Regions from separate parts of the Oceanobacillus phoenicis genome, predicted to be linked through region 4. Evidence: riboswitches for the same ligand, from Rfam matches in the RefSeq annotation. Region 4 holds a riboswitch; each other region holds the start of a gene.
The links. Region 4 has a riboswitch for S-adenosylmethionine ahead of metK (methionine adenosyltransferase). Riboswitches for the same ligand answer to the same signal wherever they lie in the genome.
Positions count from the first base shown of each region.

Region 1: it holds a riboswitch for S-adenosylmethionine, as region 4 does, so the genes downstream of both, ABC346_RS06440 (LLM class flavin-dependent oxidoreductase) here and metK (methionine adenosyltransferase) in region 4, are expected to answer to the same signal.
Region 2: it holds a riboswitch for S-adenosylmethionine, as region 4 does, so the genes downstream of both, ABC346_RS16225 (Fur-regulated basic protein FbpA) here and metK (methionine adenosyltransferase) in region 4, are expected to answer to the same signal.
Region 3: it holds a riboswitch for S-adenosylmethionine, as region 4 does, so the genes downstream of both, ABC346_RS08105 (carboxymuconolactone decarboxylase family protein) here and metK (methionine adenosyltransferase) in region 4, are expected to answer to the same signal.

Region 1 covers NZ_JBDFME010000001.1:1,211,808-1,216,206, forward strand. The annotation lists gene ABC346_RS06430 (LLM class flavin-dependent oxidoreductase) at 1-965, opposite strand, end outside; gene ssuE (NADPH-dependent FMN reductase) at 977-1,528, opposite strand; SAM riboswitch class I at 1,620-1,727, opposite strand; SAM riboswitch class I at 1,852-1,961, shown strand; gene ABC346_RS06440 (LLM class flavin-dependent oxidoreductase) at 2,042-3,097, shown strand; gene ABC346_RS06445 (ATP-grasp domain-containing protein) at 3,111-4,055, shown strand; gene ABC346_RS06450 (MFS transporter) at 4,250-4,399, shown strand, end outside.
Region 2 covers NZ_JBDFME010000001.1:3,230,103-3,234,501, reverse strand. The annotation lists gene ABC346_RS16245 (CynX/NimT family MFS transporter) at 262-1,470, opposite strand; gene ABC346_RS16240 (hypothetical protein) at 1,624-1,920, opposite strand; gene ABC346_RS16235 (hypothetical protein) at 2,040-2,339, shown strand; gene ABC346_RS16230 (HAD-IIIA family hydrolase) at 2,336-2,875, shown strand; SAM riboswitch class I at 2,979-3,079, shown strand; gene ABC346_RS16225 (Fur-regulated basic protein FbpA) at 3,155-3,355, shown strand; gene ABC346_RS16220 (hypothetical protein) at 3,673-3,843, shown strand; gene ABC346_RS16215 (GNAT family N-acetyltransferase) at 3,840-4,190, shown strand; gene ABC346_RS16210 (class I SAM-dependent methyltransferase) at 4,204-4,399, shown strand, end outside.
Region 3 covers NZ_JBDFME010000001.1:1,607,092-1,611,490, forward strand. The annotation lists gene ABC346_RS08095 (PTS sugar transporter subunit IIC) at 1-522, shown strand, start outside; gene ABC346_RS08100 (hypothetical protein) at 590-895, shown strand; SAM riboswitch class I at 1,536-1,644, shown strand; gene ABC346_RS08105 (carboxymuconolactone decarboxylase family protein) at 1,928-2,593, shown strand; gene ABC346_RS08110 (LLM class flavin-dependent oxidoreductase) at 2,654-4,024, shown strand; gene ABC346_RS08115 (sodium:solute symporter family transporter) at 4,205-4,399, shown strand, end outside.
Region 4 covers NZ_JBDFME010000001.1:2,166,939-2,171,337, reverse strand. The annotation lists partial or broken gene ABC346_RS10760 (transposase) at 1-60, opposite strand, end outside; gene metK (methionine adenosyltransferase) at 329-1,525, opposite strand; SAM riboswitch class I at 1,700-1,808, opposite strand; gene pckA (phosphoenolpyruvate carboxykinase (ATP)) at 2,014-3,597, shown strand; gene ABC346_RS10745 (ABC transporter substrate-binding protein) at 3,845-4,399, shown strand, end outside.

The DNA of each region.
Region 1 (4,399 bases), 960 kb from region 4:
TCAGAAACATCTAACCCGGTCCAACCCCCGAATAAGGATAAGGCACCTACTGGGCTAATGTACTTTTTGTAATCAAGATATTTTTCTTGGGCTTCTTTTTCAGTTCTACCAACAATGGGAGTGAACAACGTTAATATTTTTACTTCTTCTGTAGATCTACCCGTATCACGTATATCTTGATGTAATTTATCTACTGTTTGTTTTGTTGTTTCAATTGTTGAAGATCCAATAAATACAAGTTCGGCATGTTTACTTGCAAAATCTCTCCCTCTTGTAGAAGCTCCAGCTTGATACAGCACGGGTGTTCGTTGTGGAGAAGGCTCACATAAATGTGCACCTGGCACTTTATAATATTTTCCTTCATGTTGAATATCATGTACTTTTGAAGGATCTGTGTATATTCCTCTTTCCTTATCGACTAAAACAGCGTCATCCTCCCAACTTTGTTCCCATAATTTGTAACAAACATCTAGATATTCTTCTGCAATGTCATAACGTTCATCATGTTTAATTTGATCCTCTAATCCCATGTTTACTGCTGCACTCTTCAAGTAAGAGGTAACAATATTCCAGCCTATACGTCCTTTTGTTAAATGGTCAAGTGTGCTTATTTTTCTGGCAAAGGTGTAGGGATGTTCATGGGTCACAGAAGCGGTAATACCGAATCCAAGATGCTTTGTAACAGCTGCCATATATGGAACAATTAAGAAAGGATCATTGACAGGCGATTGTGCGCCGGTACGTACCGCATCGTCTCGAGATCCATTGTAAACATCATAAGTTCCTAGAACATCAGCGATAAAAATGGCATCAAATCTTCCCTTTTCTAATACTTTTGCTAGTTCGATCCAATATTCACTGTCTTTGTACATATGGGATTGGTCTTCTGGGTGTTGCCACAAGCCAGGAGACTGATGACCGGGAGTATTCATATCAAAAGCATTTAAAAAGATTCGTTTACTCATGTAAAACCTCCTTAATAAGTTGTTAAAGTTTGTGTTGATGTTCCTTCAACCATCTGAGCAAAATAGTCCACCTGTTTTTTTGTTCGTTGTAAAATATCATCATCAACAATAGGGATGTCGCGTTTTTTATCTATCTGATCATCTAAAAAGTATAACCCTTTTAGGTTATGTGCTTTTAAGGTTGCGAGTACAGGTTTTAACGTGTATTCAACCGCTAATAAGTGTGCAGGGCTGCCTCCAGTCATAATAGGTAAGACTGGGGTGTGTTTAAGTGCATCTTGTGGCAATATATCAATTAAAGCTTTCAATACACCTGAATATGCACCTTTATAAACAGGAGAGCCAACGATGACACCGTCTGCAGCTTGAATTTGTTGAGTTATATTCCTAATTGCTGCACTTTGGAAATTTCCTGTAAATAAATCTTCATAGGGTACATCCTTTACAGAAATATGGGATACAGAAAATTTCTGTTGACTTAATTGATCACCTAAATAATGTAATACCTTTTCTGACCTGGATAGTTCGGAGGGGCTGCCAGACAATGTCACAATGTTGTTCATTTTACCAATCTCCTTTGAAAATAAATTAGAATAAGAAAATCCGCGACGCTCTTATTAAATAAGAGCGTCGCGGATTTTTTCCGAATTTGAGCTCTTATCTTTCAAGAAAAACATCTTGCTGGAGGTAGCACCTTTCTAATGAAATTAGAGGTTGCTGAAGCTTCAACGGGCCAGATCCCTCGGCTTCTCTCGATAAGAAGTATTAATTTTTAATATATTCTAATATATTAATTCCGATAAGTCAACTATGTTTTAAAAGAAAATTTAATTGACAATTCTATCAGCTTGTATTATTATCGTGGCAATAAACTAAATTATAAAATATCTTATCCAGAGAGGTGGAGGGACATGGCCCGCAGAAGCCTCGGCAACAGGTTCTAACTTGAATACTGTGCCAAATCCATCAAGCATATTTGTGCTTGGTAGATAAGAGAAGTCGGTGACAGAGCTCTTTTCTTATCTTAGGGAAGAGTTTTTTAATACTTTTACAACTATAGACAATGGGGGATGAAAATGAAGTATGGATTTTGGTTACCGATTTTTGGTGGTTGGTTGCGTAATGTAGAAGATGAGCAGATGCCTCCTACGTTTGAGTATGCGAAAGAGGTGATTCAGCATGCTGAAGAATGGGGATATGATACGACATTAATTGCTGAGTTATATTTAAATGATATTAAAGGGATAGAAGCAAATTCCTTGGAAGCTTGGACAACAGCAGCCGGGTTAGCTGCAGTAACAAATAAAATTGAAATTATGACAGCGGTTAGGCCGATATATCACAATCCAGCAGTAATTGCGAAAATGGCTGCTAATATTGACCAATTAAGTGGAGGAAGGTTCACATTAAATGTTGTTTCCGGATGGTGGTCAGAAGAAGCAAAACAATATGGTGGAGACTTCACAGAACATGATGAGCGATACGATAGAACAATTGAATTTCTAGAGGTTTTAAAAGGGCTTTGGAAGGAAGAGACGTTCTCTTACCACGGGAAGTTTTATCAAATAGAGAATACGAAATTAGCACCAAAACCAATCCAACAACCGAATCCAATTCTATATGCTGGTGGAGAAAGTGAAAAAGGGAAACAGGTAATTTCTACTCTATGCGATGCGTATGTAATGCACGGAGGAACAGTAGATGAAATTCAAGATAAAATAGCTAATATGAAAAATCGGAGAAATATTCTCGACAAAGAAGCACTGCAATCATTTAGTATGGCTGCCTACGTGATATGTAGAGATTCGGAGGAAGAAGCCTTACAAGAGTTGGAAAGAATTACATCAATAAAAGATGAAAAGGGATATGTGGGAATGAAAGATTTCACTTCAAAATCCCAACTAGAACAACAAGTACAAATAAAAGATTATTCTGTTTCGAACAGAGGATTACGTCCGAATCTTGTAGGTACACCTGAACAAATTGCAAAAAGAATAATAGAATATGAGAAAGTTGGCTTGGATCAGCTACTACTACAATGCTCTCCTCAATTGGAAGAGTTAGAACGATTTGCTAAGCAAGTGATGCCGAAAGTAGAAGAATTAAGAAAGAAGACATCTACGTTACACTAAAGGAGACATGATGATGAGTAAAATTTATGTTTTGCATGAAAATATGGAATGGACGGAACACCTTATAAAACGATTTAATGAATTGGAACTTCCTTATGAAGATTGGTTACTTCAAGAAGGCCATATAGATCTACTTAATGAACCGCCAGAGGGAATATTTTATAATCGCATGAGCGCATCCTCTCATACAAGAGGAAATCGTTTTGCTCCAGAGTTTACAAATGCTGTATTAGCATGGCTAGAGTTTCATGGAAGAACGGTTATTAATGGTAGCCGTGCCTTACAATTGGAAGTCAGTAAAGTTCAACAATACTTGGAACTTGAGAGGTTTGGTATAAAAACTCCAAAGACAGCTGCAGCAGTTGGAAAAGAAAATATCTTAAAAGCAGCAGAACAGTTTGAAGGAAAAAGTTTTATTACTAAGCATAACCGAGCAGGAAAAGGCTTAGGTGTACAATTATTCCGATCAACTCAAGCTCTTCAGTCGTATGTGAATAGTAGTGATTTTGAAGAACCGATAGATGGTGTAACGTTATTGCAAGAGTATATTGTATCTCCAGAGTCTTATATCACTCGTTGTGAGTTTGTAGATGGGAGATTTGTATATGCTGTAAGGGTGGATACTTCAGAAGGATTTGAACTATGTCCCGCAGATGCCTGTTCTGTTGAGGATTTATTTTGTCCAGCTGGAGAAGAACCTGAAAAACCTGCTAAATTCCAAGTGAGGGAAGGATTTAATCACCCAATAATAGAGCAATATGAGAAAGTTTTAGCAGCAAATGATATTCAAATTGCCGGAATCGAATTTATAGAAGATGCGGATGGAAATATTTATACGTATGATATTAATACAAACACAAATTATAATTCAGAAGCAGAAGAAAACTATGGTACGTACGGAATGTTGGAAGTTGCAAAGTTTTTAGAAAAAGAATTAGAACAGCTTAAAGTTAGATAGTTTAGAGATAACGAGCAATGATTTGGAACTTGGGAACAAGCCAAAAATAATTGCTCGTTTTATTTTGTATATAGATACTTCATATATCGAAAAATTAGTAACTCTAAAATTAGGAGAGTCGATTGATTTTATTTGTTGGTAAACTCTTGTATAATAGCAGCGTAATCTAACTAAACATAGAAGGAAGTTTTGTTATGGTGCAAGAAGCAAATACCAAAGGAGAATTAGGCAAGGGGAAAATTTGGTCTAGGGACTTTCTATTTATTTGGGTAGCGAACTTTTTTGTTTTTTTAGGATTTCAGATGACCTTACCAACTATACCGTTATTTGTGAAAGAGTTAGGT
Region 2 (4,399 bases), 1.1 Mb from region 4:
AGGAACAGAGAAGAATGGTAATTCATAAGCGAGATGAATGCCCAGAATTAAAGGGAACAGAAAAGAACGGTAACTCATAGGCGATATGAGCGCTCACAATTAAAAGGAACGGAGAAGAATGGTAACTCATAGACAAGATGAGTGCCCAAAATGAAACGTTACCTGGAAATCAGGTGACTCATTGATGAATTGGTAGGAAAATTTCGGCTTAAAGTAAAAGAACTACCTTCATTTTCAAAGAAAGGTAGTTCCATTCATTTTTTATTCAAATTTAATTTTTTCATTTTTCCCCGCGATGGTTCCGAGTAGTGCTATACATAAAGCAACAATCATTAAAATGACTAAAGGAGTTGTCCATCCATTGGTCCATTCTGAGATGAAACCAAGTAGTAATGGACCAAGTGCAGCAACCATATAGCCGATTGATTGTGCCATACTAGATAACTGTGAAGATTGAGCGACTGTTTCTGTACGAAGAACAAAAAACATCATTGCTAGACTAAACGCTGTTCCGGCACCGATTCCAGTTAATATTAAGAAAGCAATAATTAAATTTGATGATGTAAGTGTTATTCCTAGTAGCCCACTAAAAAATAGAAGTCCTGCAATGCAACCAATTATTCGTTGATTATTCATTTTCCCTGCAATGATTGGTGCGACAAATGTCGTTGGAATGATGCCCATCTGTAGAATTGCAATAAACCAACCAGCGTCGCTTTCAGAGAATCCTTTTGCTAATAAGATATCTGGAAGCCAAGTAAACAGACTGTATGGAATTAATGATTGAAAACCCATGAAGAATGTGACCGCCCAAGCTATTTTCGATTTGAATAAAGCAGTAGGAGGTTGACTCTTTACATCTACGAATACTTTTTTTCGTGAGGAGCGGATTATAGGTAGTCGTAATAATAATATAATTACAGCAATCATGGAAATGACGCTCCAAACTTGCATTGCATTGCGCCAATCCAATGAAGGAATGGAAGTGATAGGGACAGATAATCCTGAAGCCAGCGCCCCAAATAAATTCATGGTTACAGAATAAATACCAGTCATAAGTCCGATACGATACGGAAAGCTTGATTTGATTAGTCCTGGCATTAGTACATTTCCCACAGATATCGCTATTCCAAGAAGCAGTGTTCCGAATAACAACATGGATATATCGCCAATTGATCGAACATATATACCTATGGATAAGACTACCATTGCCATTAATAACGTAATTTCCATGCCAAGTTTTCTAGACAATGTAGGAACAAATGAAGAAAAAATTCCAAATGCTATTAAAGGTAAGGTGTTAATTAAACCGATCATGGCATTTGTCACTTCTAATTCATTTCGAAATATCGGAATTAATGGACCAACGGAAGTGATGGGGGAACGTAGTGTAGAAGCTATAAATAGGATTGCTAAAATTAATAGAAATGTATAATAACGCTGTTTTGTTGAGTTTGAAATATGTTGCATGGTGTTTCTCCCTTATGATTAATCTTCGTTAGCTAATATATCAAAAGTTAATTATACATAAATTGATCATAGGGAGAAAGAAAATAATTAATGATTATTTATTCTGAGTTTTAGAGGATTTAAGCTAAAAGGTAACCAAACACATATTACAACTTATGGTAAGTAGGGGGCAATGACTAACATGATGATAGAAATTGATATTAAAAAAATACTAACTGTTTTTGATAACTTCACATTTTTATCACTTTTATAAAATCCAGAGAATTGTAATTTGTTCCGATATAATATAAAAATAGAAATAATGATACCAATACCAGCAATTAATCCTCCATAATGATTATCTAATTGAATTCCGATGGATGAATAGATAAACATAATAGCTATACTGAAAATAAATCCCAATAGTCCAAGAATTATGAGTATACGAATGATTTCTAAAGTGAATTTCATTTTCGGCTCTCCTTAAATAGATAGAAAGGTTTACAATAATCTGAATTAAGTATTTATTAAAATTTTGCGTCTGTTATAAATAAGTTTACGTCTATTTAATAAAAGCGGGAATACTAGCAATGGCAATATTAAATATAGCAAGTGTATTATTAGGGATAATAGCATTAATTCTTCCCGTTATCAATCTATTATCCACACATAAACATAAATTGAAAAAAAATATTCTAATGTTAGTAAGTCTAAGTGCATGTTCTATTGCAATATGTTTTCAGTTATTTTATCAAAATCACCTCGTGAGAATTCAAGATTGGTCAGCATTAATGGATGTTTCGGGTAGCACGGTTTTGATATCTGCAATACTAGTGGGTTTAACGGTTACTTTAAATGTTTCTTCCATTTTTGGGGTGAGAGAGTTATGATGAACAAAAAGCTTGAAGCAGTGTTTTTAGATAGGGAAGGGACCATTGGTGGAGATGATAAGGTACATTATCCTGGTGATTTTAAGATGTTTGAGAAATCGAAAGAGAATATAGATTATCTAAAAAAATCTGTTCAAGTGTTTTCATTTACGAATCAGCCAGGTATTTCTTTTGGAGAGGCGAGGAAAGAAGATTTCTATAAAGAATTAATAGGTTTTGGTTTTGATGATGTATTCATATGTCCGCATCATCATAAAGAAGGCTGTAAATGTCGAAAACCTAATGGAGGTATGTTGAAAGATGCTTCTAATAAATATCAATTAAACTTAAATAATTGTATTATAATTGGTGATAGATGGAGTGATATGGTGGCAGCTTCCAAGACAAATTCAGTAAAGATATTAGTAAAAACAGGGGCAGGAACATCTACACTTCATGACCATTTTGAAAAGCTAAAAGGAATCGAAATTGATTTTGTAGCGGAAAATCTTACGGAAGCCGTAAATTGGATAGGGTATAGATACCAGTTCCTTTAGAAATGGTTGAATTTAAGCAAATTAATAAATAAGATGAACTGATTAGGAGTTTAATCATAGTAGACAAATCGGATTAATGTGTTTATAATAAATTGTATAAAAATACTTATCAAGAGAGGTGGAGGGACTGGCCCGTTGAAACCTCAGCAACAGAGTGCATTTGTCTGTGCTAAATCCTGCAAGCATTAGCTTGAAAGATAAGTTGAGGTTATCGTACGATACAAATTCTCTCTTCTTATCTTTGCCATGATCATACTTATAGAAGAGGAGGATTTGAATATGGTTTTCTGGAACGAAGATGAATCAGAAAGAAGAAAAAATGAATTAATTGAGAAATTAATTGCATCTAATCACTTTAAAAAAGGGAACAGACATCTTTATGAGCTTACAACCGCGGAGTTAGAATATGAATATTTTAAGCTTCAATATAATGATCACCCGCATGCTGGTAAAGGTGCCATTCATTGGGAGAATTTTTAACTTTATATTTTGATACAAACTTTATCCTCGCATTTGCGAGGTTTTTTTATTTCATTTTTACATCAAATGTATAACTCATAGCAAAATTACTTAATTATCAATTAGTTTTACATAGAGTATCTATCCAACTGGCGGACTATTTTCTCTGACATTTCCAGTAAATCCAACTTCAACTTTATCTGTTACTTCAATAGGAATTTCTTCTTTTACTGATAAATCAACAGTAACTTGATTTCCAGAATATACTATTAAATGAATAAGAATTATGTATTTTTCTGAATTAAATGATAAAATGAAGTATGTTGGAGATGACTGGTATGCAAATAAACTTTAAATCAATACATAGTGAAGAGGATGTTAACTTAATTTCCACGTTATATAGTAAAGTCTGGAGTAATGATTCTTTAGAGATAACTCATCGGATAAAGAAACATATGGCCTATGATGGTTTTCAAGGACGTATGATTAATCGGAAGAAGCTAAATTGATTGGTTTTGCTTATGGTTATTTATCATTAAAAGGTCAATATTACCATAATCTAATTGCTAATCACCTGAATCAACAGGAATATCAAGATTGGCTCTCCAACTGCTATGAAGTTGGAGAAATAATTGTGGACTCACCTTATCGAAAGTCAGGATATGGAAGAGATTTATTAGACAGACTGTTAAAAGATGCTACAACAAATACAGCTATTTTGACGACACAACAAGATAATATGACTGCTATACAATTTTATAAGAATCAGCATTGGGAATGGATAAAACAGCAATTTTATCCAAATGAAGAAGGAAAAGCATTTGCGATTTTCGGTAAAAGACTAAAAAGACACTAAAGCGAGGTGGCGTATGATTCCGCTAGTATATGACCAACTAAATACGTTTGGTAAGGACGATACATTTTTTCTATCACTATTAAAAGAGTTAAGTGGGAAAAACTTAGCCGATCTAGGTTGTGGAACAGGAAGGCTTACCATACATTTTGCTGAAACGGGTTTTAATGTAACCGCAATTGATCCAAATAAAGAAGCAATTGAGCTTGCTA
Region 3 (4,399 bases), 560 kb from region 4:
TATTTATTAAATAATGGAGAAGCTGTTGCGTCTGGGGCAGATACATTACCACATATTGCTCCAGAACCTCTTTATCAGTGGTTTATATGGATTGGGGGATCGGGAGCAACGTTAGGTCTCGTTATTGTCATGTTACTTTTTGCAAGATCAAAGTACTTAAAAAATTTAGGCCGCACTGTTGTAGCACCGAGTATTTTTAATATTAATGAGCCAGTAATTTTTGGTTTGCCGATTGTCTTAAATCCTATATTGATAATTCCATTTGTCATAACACCATTAGTTACAGCAACTATTGCGTATTTCGCAACTTCGTGGGGACTTGTTTCACCTACATTTGTAAAAGCTCCATGGACATTGCCGGCACCAGTTGGCGCGTATTTAGCCACAGGAGGGGATTGGCGATCAATCATTCTAGTATTTGTAAATATCGCAATTTCTATTGGAATTTATCTTCCGTTTTTCAAAGTGTACGATCGCAAAATGCTAGATATGGAGAATGGTGAATCGACTCCAATAGATTAATATATTCATCCTACAAAGGGTATCTATTTGTATGAGATCCCTTAAGTTGATTTAGGGAGTGAGGAAGTTGAGAAGTTCTAAAATAATACCACAAATCAGTTTTAAAGGTGTATTCATATTTGTAGGTACTCTCTTTATTGGAACGATAATTCTATCTATGTTGTTGCGACTTATTTTTCAATCAGAGCCACTGATATATTTTCTAAGTGCAGGAATTTCAGCATCTTTAGGCGGAATTATTGTTTTGACAAAAGTAGATGCAAAATCTATTGATCGACCGCTCTTTAAGAAGAGAATCATTCTAGCAATCGTTGTTGGATTTGTCACTAGTGCCTTAATGACATTCGTTTTCGGAGGCGACATACTAGGGTAGTAAAAGTGAATTAGGATTAGAAGTAGTGATATATGAGTCAAGTCATTCTATGTTCCCGTAATCAGAACGGGAGAGGGAATCTGGTAAGATAAAGGCGATTTATGTTCCCGTAATCAGAACGGGAGAGGGAATCTGGTAAGATAAAGGCGATTTATGTTCCCGTAATCAGAACGGGAGAGGGAATCTGGTAAGATAAACGTGATCTATGTTCCCGTAATCAGAACGGGAGAGGGAATCTGGTAAGATAAAGGCGATTTATGTTCCCGTAATCAGAACGGGAGAGGGAATTGGTAAGATAAAGGCGATTTATGTTCCCGTAATCAGAACGGGAGAGGGAATCTGGTAAGATAAACGCGGTTTATGTTCCCGTAATCAGAACGGGAGAGCAAACCCGGTAAGATAAAATAATGTTATGTTACCAAACTACAGTTTGTGCAGTCGAATGAGGGTACATGGTAATTCCCGCCGCTGCTACCGAATACTGAGTAAAGTCTGAGCCAGAATAAATATAAACATCGAGAAAATAGTCCGATGGATTCAAATTTCACATTACATTGAATTAATCGAAAATTAACTATTGACAGTTATTTGCTGGTTCGTTATGCTAATATACAAATCTTACACAACTACATATTTATTTTCCTTATCAAGAGTCGGGGGAGGAACCTGGTCCGTGGATCCCGCAGCAACCAGTTACAGTTAAGTAACATGGTGCTCATTCCAGCAAGCTTATGCTTGATAGATGAGAAAAGTGTTTATGCCCACTAAATGAAACTCTTCCTCATCGGAAGGGTTTTTTCTTTTTACGAAATGGTGTGCTGTGTATAACGAGATAACTATAAACAGCCGAGTACGTTCCGCTCCAGCGCTCTTGATTTCTTCTAAAAGGGTGTAAAGAATAATTGGAACAATGAAACTTTAAATATGACTAAACTGATAAGTTAACTACATTTAGGAGGCGGATCGAAACAGACGTAAAGCCAGACAAACGAAATTTCACAAGAAAAATTAAAACGAAGAGGAGAGTTTATAATGCCAACTACAAAAACAGAGAGTCTTTATAAAAAATCGTATTTTAGTCGAATTCAAGAATTAAAGGAGTTTGCACCAGATGTATTTAATTCGTTCTTTGCTTTCAATAACAAAGCATTAGAAGAAGGGAAGCTTTCGGTCAAGCAAAAAGAATTAATTGCGGTGGCAGTTGCTCATATTACAGGTTGTCCATATTGTATTGAACTTCATGTAGGGAATGTGAAAAAGCAAGGTGCTGATAAAGAAGAAGTGACAGAAGCGATATTTGTTGCTACAGCATTAAAGGCAGGTTCCTCATTAGCACATGGGGTAAATGGCTTAAATGCATACGACGGAAACAGCGATGATGAATTGTATAAAGCCTCCTATTTTAATCGATTAAAAGAACTCGGTGAGACAAGTGAAGATGCTTTCAAAGCCTTCATAAAATTTGATGGAGCTGCATTAAAGGGAGGAAAGCTATCCCTGAAGGAGAAAGAGTTGATTGCAGTGGCTTCTGCTCATACAACTGGGTGTGCATATTGTATTGATTCACATACGAAAAATGCAAAAGAAGCCGGAGCCAGTAAAGAAGAGCTATCAGAAGCAATTTTTGTTGCTGTCGCTCTTAAAGCGGGTTCTGCATTAGCACATAGTGTAAATGCTTTAAATGCATACGATGAATAATAGTTTTCTAGATAACCAAACAATGACGCTTTCTATTAATAACAACAAGGAGTTGAGCATATGGCAAAACAAATTCATTTAAATGGATTCGTGCAAAATTCACCTTCACCTCATTCAACTGGTCTATGGAAACACGACAAGGATCAAGGCACGAACCATAATCGATTAAACTATTGGACGGAAATCGCACAAATTTTAGAGCGTGGTAAATTTGACTCATTATTTATTGCTGATGTGTTAGGGACGTATAGTGTCTATGGGAAAAGTCATGATGCAGCAGCAAGAGGTGCAGTTCAACTTCCTGCACATGACCCTTTACTACCAATTACAGCAATGGCTGCAGTGACTGAGCATCTAGGTTTTGCGCCAACGATTTCTACAACCTATGCTCAACCGTATGTTTTGGCACGACAACTTTCTACATTAGATCATTTAACAGATGGGAGAGTTGGTTGGAATGTTGTAACCTCCTATCTAGAAAGTGAAGCTGTCAATATGGGGCTAACGGAACGGTTGCCAAAAGAATTACGTTACAATCGAGCAGATGAATTTTTAGATGTAGTATATAAGCTTTGGGAGCATAGCTGGGATGAGGATGCGATAATTTATGATCGTGCAAATGATGCTTTTGCTGACCCAGAGAAAGTTCGTTTGATTAATCATAGCGGGGAGTTTTTTAATTTGCCAGGACCGCATTTAATTGAACCTTCACCGCAACGAACACCAGTATTATTTCAAGCTGGAGCATCACCAAAAGGAAGAGATTTTGCAGCGAAACATGCGGAAGCAGTTTTTACAAAGCAAACATCCATTGAATCGTTGAAAAATTATTCAGCTGACATTCGTCAACGTGCTCAAGAAAAAGGTAGAAATAAAGATGACGTTAAGATATTTCCAATGATGTTACCGATAGTTGGTTCAACAGAAGCAGAGGCGATTGCGAAGTATGAGGACTTCGTAAATCATATTAGCTATGAGGGTACTGCCTCCTTACTTTCAGGACATACAGGAATTGACTTTTCCGAGTATGATCCAGATCAATATATTGAAGATATTGAAACAGAAGCAGTCCAAGGAAATCTAGACTTGTATACGAAGGATCCGCATCGTAAATGGACATTACGTGAGGCAATAAAAAATCATGGCCTTGGAAATGGATGTCCAAAGTTTGTTGGTACTCCAGAACAGATTGCTGATCAAATTGAAAAGTGGGCAATTGAAGGTGATATAGATGGATTTAATGTTGCATTAGCAACTTCTCCGGATACGTTCCGTGATTTTGTTGATCATGTAGTTCCGGTGTTACAAGAACGCGGTATCTATCGCAAGGAGTATGAAGGCACTACATTACGTGAAAATTTCTTTGGGAAAGGGAAGCAACGTTTGTCAGAAAACCATATAGCGAAGCAACTTGGTACAGTTCGCAATTAATGGGAAAACAAAAATCATGCCACTTTCGTTGACATGAAGACCTTCATTTACATTAAGTTCGGAAAAAGGGAGTGGAAAAGCAGATGATCACATTTTATTTTATTGGAGTTGTCGTTTTCTGGATAATTGGCTTGATTGTCTGGAATAAAATCTACCCAAAGGGAACGAAGGAGGATACGAATGCTGACAGATAATCAAACGACTCTTGCGTGGATCATCGGAGCATGTATGGTCGGTTATTTTTTGCTCATCACTTGGTTTGGTAAACGTGGAGCTAAATATAGTCGTTCCATGAAGGGTTTTTCCATTGCTAAAGGTAAGGTAAGTCCATGGATAATTGGAATTAGTTTTGGAGCAACCTATTCTAGTGCTAAT
Region 4 (4,399 bases):
TCTTTCTAAAGCCAAAGTCCAATAAATATATCTGGTAAAATGAAAACGATCAGCGATGAGAGACTCTCTCCAATTCCTACCTAATGTAATAAATACATTCTCGTACTTCCCTATCTAATATATTTCCTTCTTCCAACCCAGGTAATGTTATATTAGAATTCAATTGCACATATCTCCTTTTTGTTTGGTTTAGTAGTTTAAACAACGATAACTAAAATAGGAGATTGCGTGTTTTTTATAAATTAAATTTTTCCCTTACCCCAACAATTATTTTAAAGCCATAAAGAAAAACTATCACCTATAAAGATGATAGTTTTTCTTTATGCATTTATTTAGTTAAAGCAATAAGTTCTTCCGTTTTGTCTGTTTTTTCCCACGGGAATAAAATATCTTTTCGGCCAAAATGACCATATGCTGCAGTGTTTTTAAAGATAGGTTTTCTTAAATCAAGCATTCGAATAATACCTGCTGGACGAAGATCAAACAATTCACGAACGGCTTCTACCAAACGGTCTTCACTTACTTTCCCGGTTCCGAATGTATTAACTGCAATGGATACTGGTTGTGCCACACCAATCGCATAAGCTAACTGAACTTCACAAGATTTCGCAAGTCCTGCTGCTACAATATTCTTAGCAACATAGCGTGCAGCATATGCTGCAGAACGGTCTACTTTTGTAGCATCTTTACCACTAAAAGCACCTCCACCATGTCTAGCATACCCGCCATATGTGTCTACAATAATCTTTCTTCCGGTTAGGCCAACATCGCCTTGAGGACCTCCAATTACAAATCGACCAGTTGGGTTTATAAAGTATTTCGTTTTATCATCTAATAATTCATTAGGCACAACTGCTTGAATTACTTTTTCAACCGTATCTCTTTCAATTTGTTCATTTTGAATTTCTGAATGATGTTGCGTAGATATTACAATTGTATCTATACGTACAGGTTTGTCATTCTCATCATATTCAACCGTTACTTGTGTTTTACCATCTGGACGAAGATAATCCAGAATACCTTCTTTTCTAACATCCGCTAATCTTTTAGACAATTGATGTGCTAATGAAATTGGTAAAGGCATTAATTCTTCCGTTTCATCGCAAGCATAACCAAACATAAGCCCCTGGTCGCCAGCACCTATAGCATCAATTTCCTCTTCACTCATTTTTCCTTGTCTTGCTTCAAGTGCTTGGTTGACACCTCCAGCGATATCCGCAGATTGTTCATCAATAGCAGTTAATACCGCACATGTTTCAAAATCAAAGCCATATTTAGCACGTGTATACCCAATATTTTTCACTGTTTCACGTACAAGTGCAGGTATATCCACATAAGTAGATGTAGAAATTTCTCCTGATACAAGAACGAGTCCTGTAGTCACTGTCGTCTCACATGCAACCCTCGCATTCGGGTCTTTCTTTAAAATTTCATCTAAAATAGCATCTGATATTTGGTCAGACATTTTATCTGGATGCCCTTCAGTTACTGACTCTGAAGTAAATAAACGTCGATTTGCAGCCATAAGGCTAAACTCTCCTTTAATTATGTTGTTACGGATCTCTTTCTAACTTCTATCCTATTCAAAGTGCCAATAAAAGCACCTCGTCCTTACAAAAACGCGGTACCAAAAAATATAGATGAAAACAAAAAAACCTTCCCTTCATAACATGAGGAAAGGAAGAATTATGGCCTTTCGCTCTTATTGTTCAAGGAATTATATCCTTGCATCAGGTTAGCACCTTTTCACCATTGTGATGGTTGCTGGGCTTCATCGGGGCTGTCCCTCCACCAACTCTGAATAAGAGTATCCGTTCATGGTTAACATTAACGAAAGGTGAGTTATCTGTCAACTAATATAGGTCCTGTCACATCAAAAATAATAATGCATAAAATAAATCTCAATAATAGTATGGACTATTGTTTTTAATGTGTTATACTAATAATCAGATTTAGTAATAAGGTTCGTTAAGTAATTTAAACTACTATCACTAATAGTAAGGAGATTATACCATGAAAACCGTTGATAAATCTTATATGAAAGAACTTCAAACCAATCACGTTCACCATAATTTATCAGTAGCTCAACTCGTTGAAAAAATTCTGTACAGACAAGAAGGAATACTTACATCTACCGGAGCAATACGTGCCACAACAGGAACATACACTGGTCGATCTCCAGAAGATAAGTTTATTGTGAAAGATGAAGTTTCTGATCAACAAGTCAACTGGGGTAAAATTAATAAGCCTATTCAAGAAGAAGTATTTAATCAACTATTAACTAAAGTGATCACATATTTAAATGAGAAACAAGAAATATTTAAATTTCAAGGGTTCGCTGGATCTGACCACACCTATAGACTTCCTATTCAAGTTATTAATGAATATGCTTGGCATAATTTATTTTCTAGACAACTATTCATTAATCCAACAGAAGAGGAATTAGCCAAACATCAAGCAGAATTTACAGTTATTTCAGCTCCTGGATTTAAGGCTGATCCAGCTATTGATGGAACAAATTCGGAAACATTTATTTTGATTTCTTTCAAAAAAAGAATTGTACTTATTGGCGGTACGGAATATGCTGGGGAAATTAAAAAGTCAATTTTTTCGGTGATGAATTATCTATTACCTCAGCAAGATGTACTTTCCATGCACTGCTCTGCTAATGTTGGTCAAGAAGGTGACGTTGCCTTATTTTTTGGTTTATCAGGTACGGGGAAAACTACGTTATCCGCAGATCCTTATCGAAAACTAATAGGTGATGACGAACATGGTTGGAGTCCTAATGGCGTATTCAATATTGAAGGGGGATGTTATGCAAAATGCATCAATCTCTCAGAGGAAAAGGAGCCACAAATTTATAATGCGATTCGATATGGCTCGGTCTTAGAGAATGTCATTTTAGATGATAATAGCAGAGAACCAGATTACGATGATACATCGTTAACGGAGAACACCCGTGCTGCTTATCCTTTGGAAAATATAGATAACATTATTGATCCTAGTGTTGCAGGACATCCAAATACAATTATTTTCTTAACTGCCGATGCATCTGGAACGTTACCTCCAATCAGTAAGCTAACAAAAGAACAAGCGATGTATCATTTTCTAAGCGGATATACAAGCAAATTAGCGGGTACAGAACGTGGAATAACAGAACCAACAGCAACTTTCTCTGCTTGCTTTGGATCACCGTTCCTACCATTGGCTCCTTCTACTTATGCCGAAATGTTGGGGAAGAAAATTGACATGTTTGACACAAACGTATTTTTGATAAATACAGGTTGGACGGGAGGATCATATGGAGTAGGTGAACGCATAAAACTTTCTTTCACTAGAGCAATGGTCCACTCTGCATTAGAAGGAGAATTAAATTCTATAGAAACGATTAATGATGAAATTTTTGGATTGCAGATTCCTGCTCATGTTCCTGGAGTTCCTGATGAATTATTAATTCCTAAACAGACATGGGGAAACAAAGAAGCTTACACGAAAGAAGCACAATCACTTGCTTTAAAATTTCATGAAAACTTTAAGAAATTCACTTTAGCCAGTGAAACAATCAAGCAAGCCGGTCCTTTATTTAAAGGATAATCTTAAATTTGTTTACTCATCCCATTAAAGGATTTATATAAATGAGTGAAATATCCGTTCGATATATGCGAACAACCAGTCTCAATATGAGGCTGGTTTTTTCTTTTGAAGGATTCGTTTATCTCATGATACCTCAGTCCAGTTCGGTGTCTCTTAACGGTGAGAAATGCTTTTGACACATATTTATATTTGGGCGCATACACTATTTTTATAAATTTTATCACATTAGTTGAAAGGAACGGTGGATATGCGTAAGAAGGGTTTTATAATTAGTTTTGTCGCTGTTCTAATACTCTTGTCCGCTTGTAATCAAGAAACAACTACAAACATAAAATTAGCTGAAGTAACAAGGTCAATATTCTATGCTCCACAATACGTAGCTTTAGAAAAAGGTTTCTTTAAAGAAGAAGGATTAGAGGTAGATTTACAAACCACTTGGGGTGGAGATACAACAATGACTGCTTTATTGTCGGATGGAGCTGATATTGCATTAGTTGGGTCAGAAACATCAATGTATGTATACGCGCAAGACTCAAAAGATTATGCAGTTAACTTTGCTCAACTTACACAAACCGACGGGACATTTCTTGTAGCAAAAGAGGCAAACACAGATTTCACCTGGGAAGATCTTAAAGATAGTACTTTTCTTGGTCAACGCGTTGGCGGAATGCCACAAATGGTTGGAGAGTATGTATTAAAGGAAAATGGAATTGATCCCCATGGAGATTTGAACTTAGAACAAAATATTGACTTTGCAAATATAGCTGGAGCTTTTGCATCTGGAGATTATGATTATGTACAG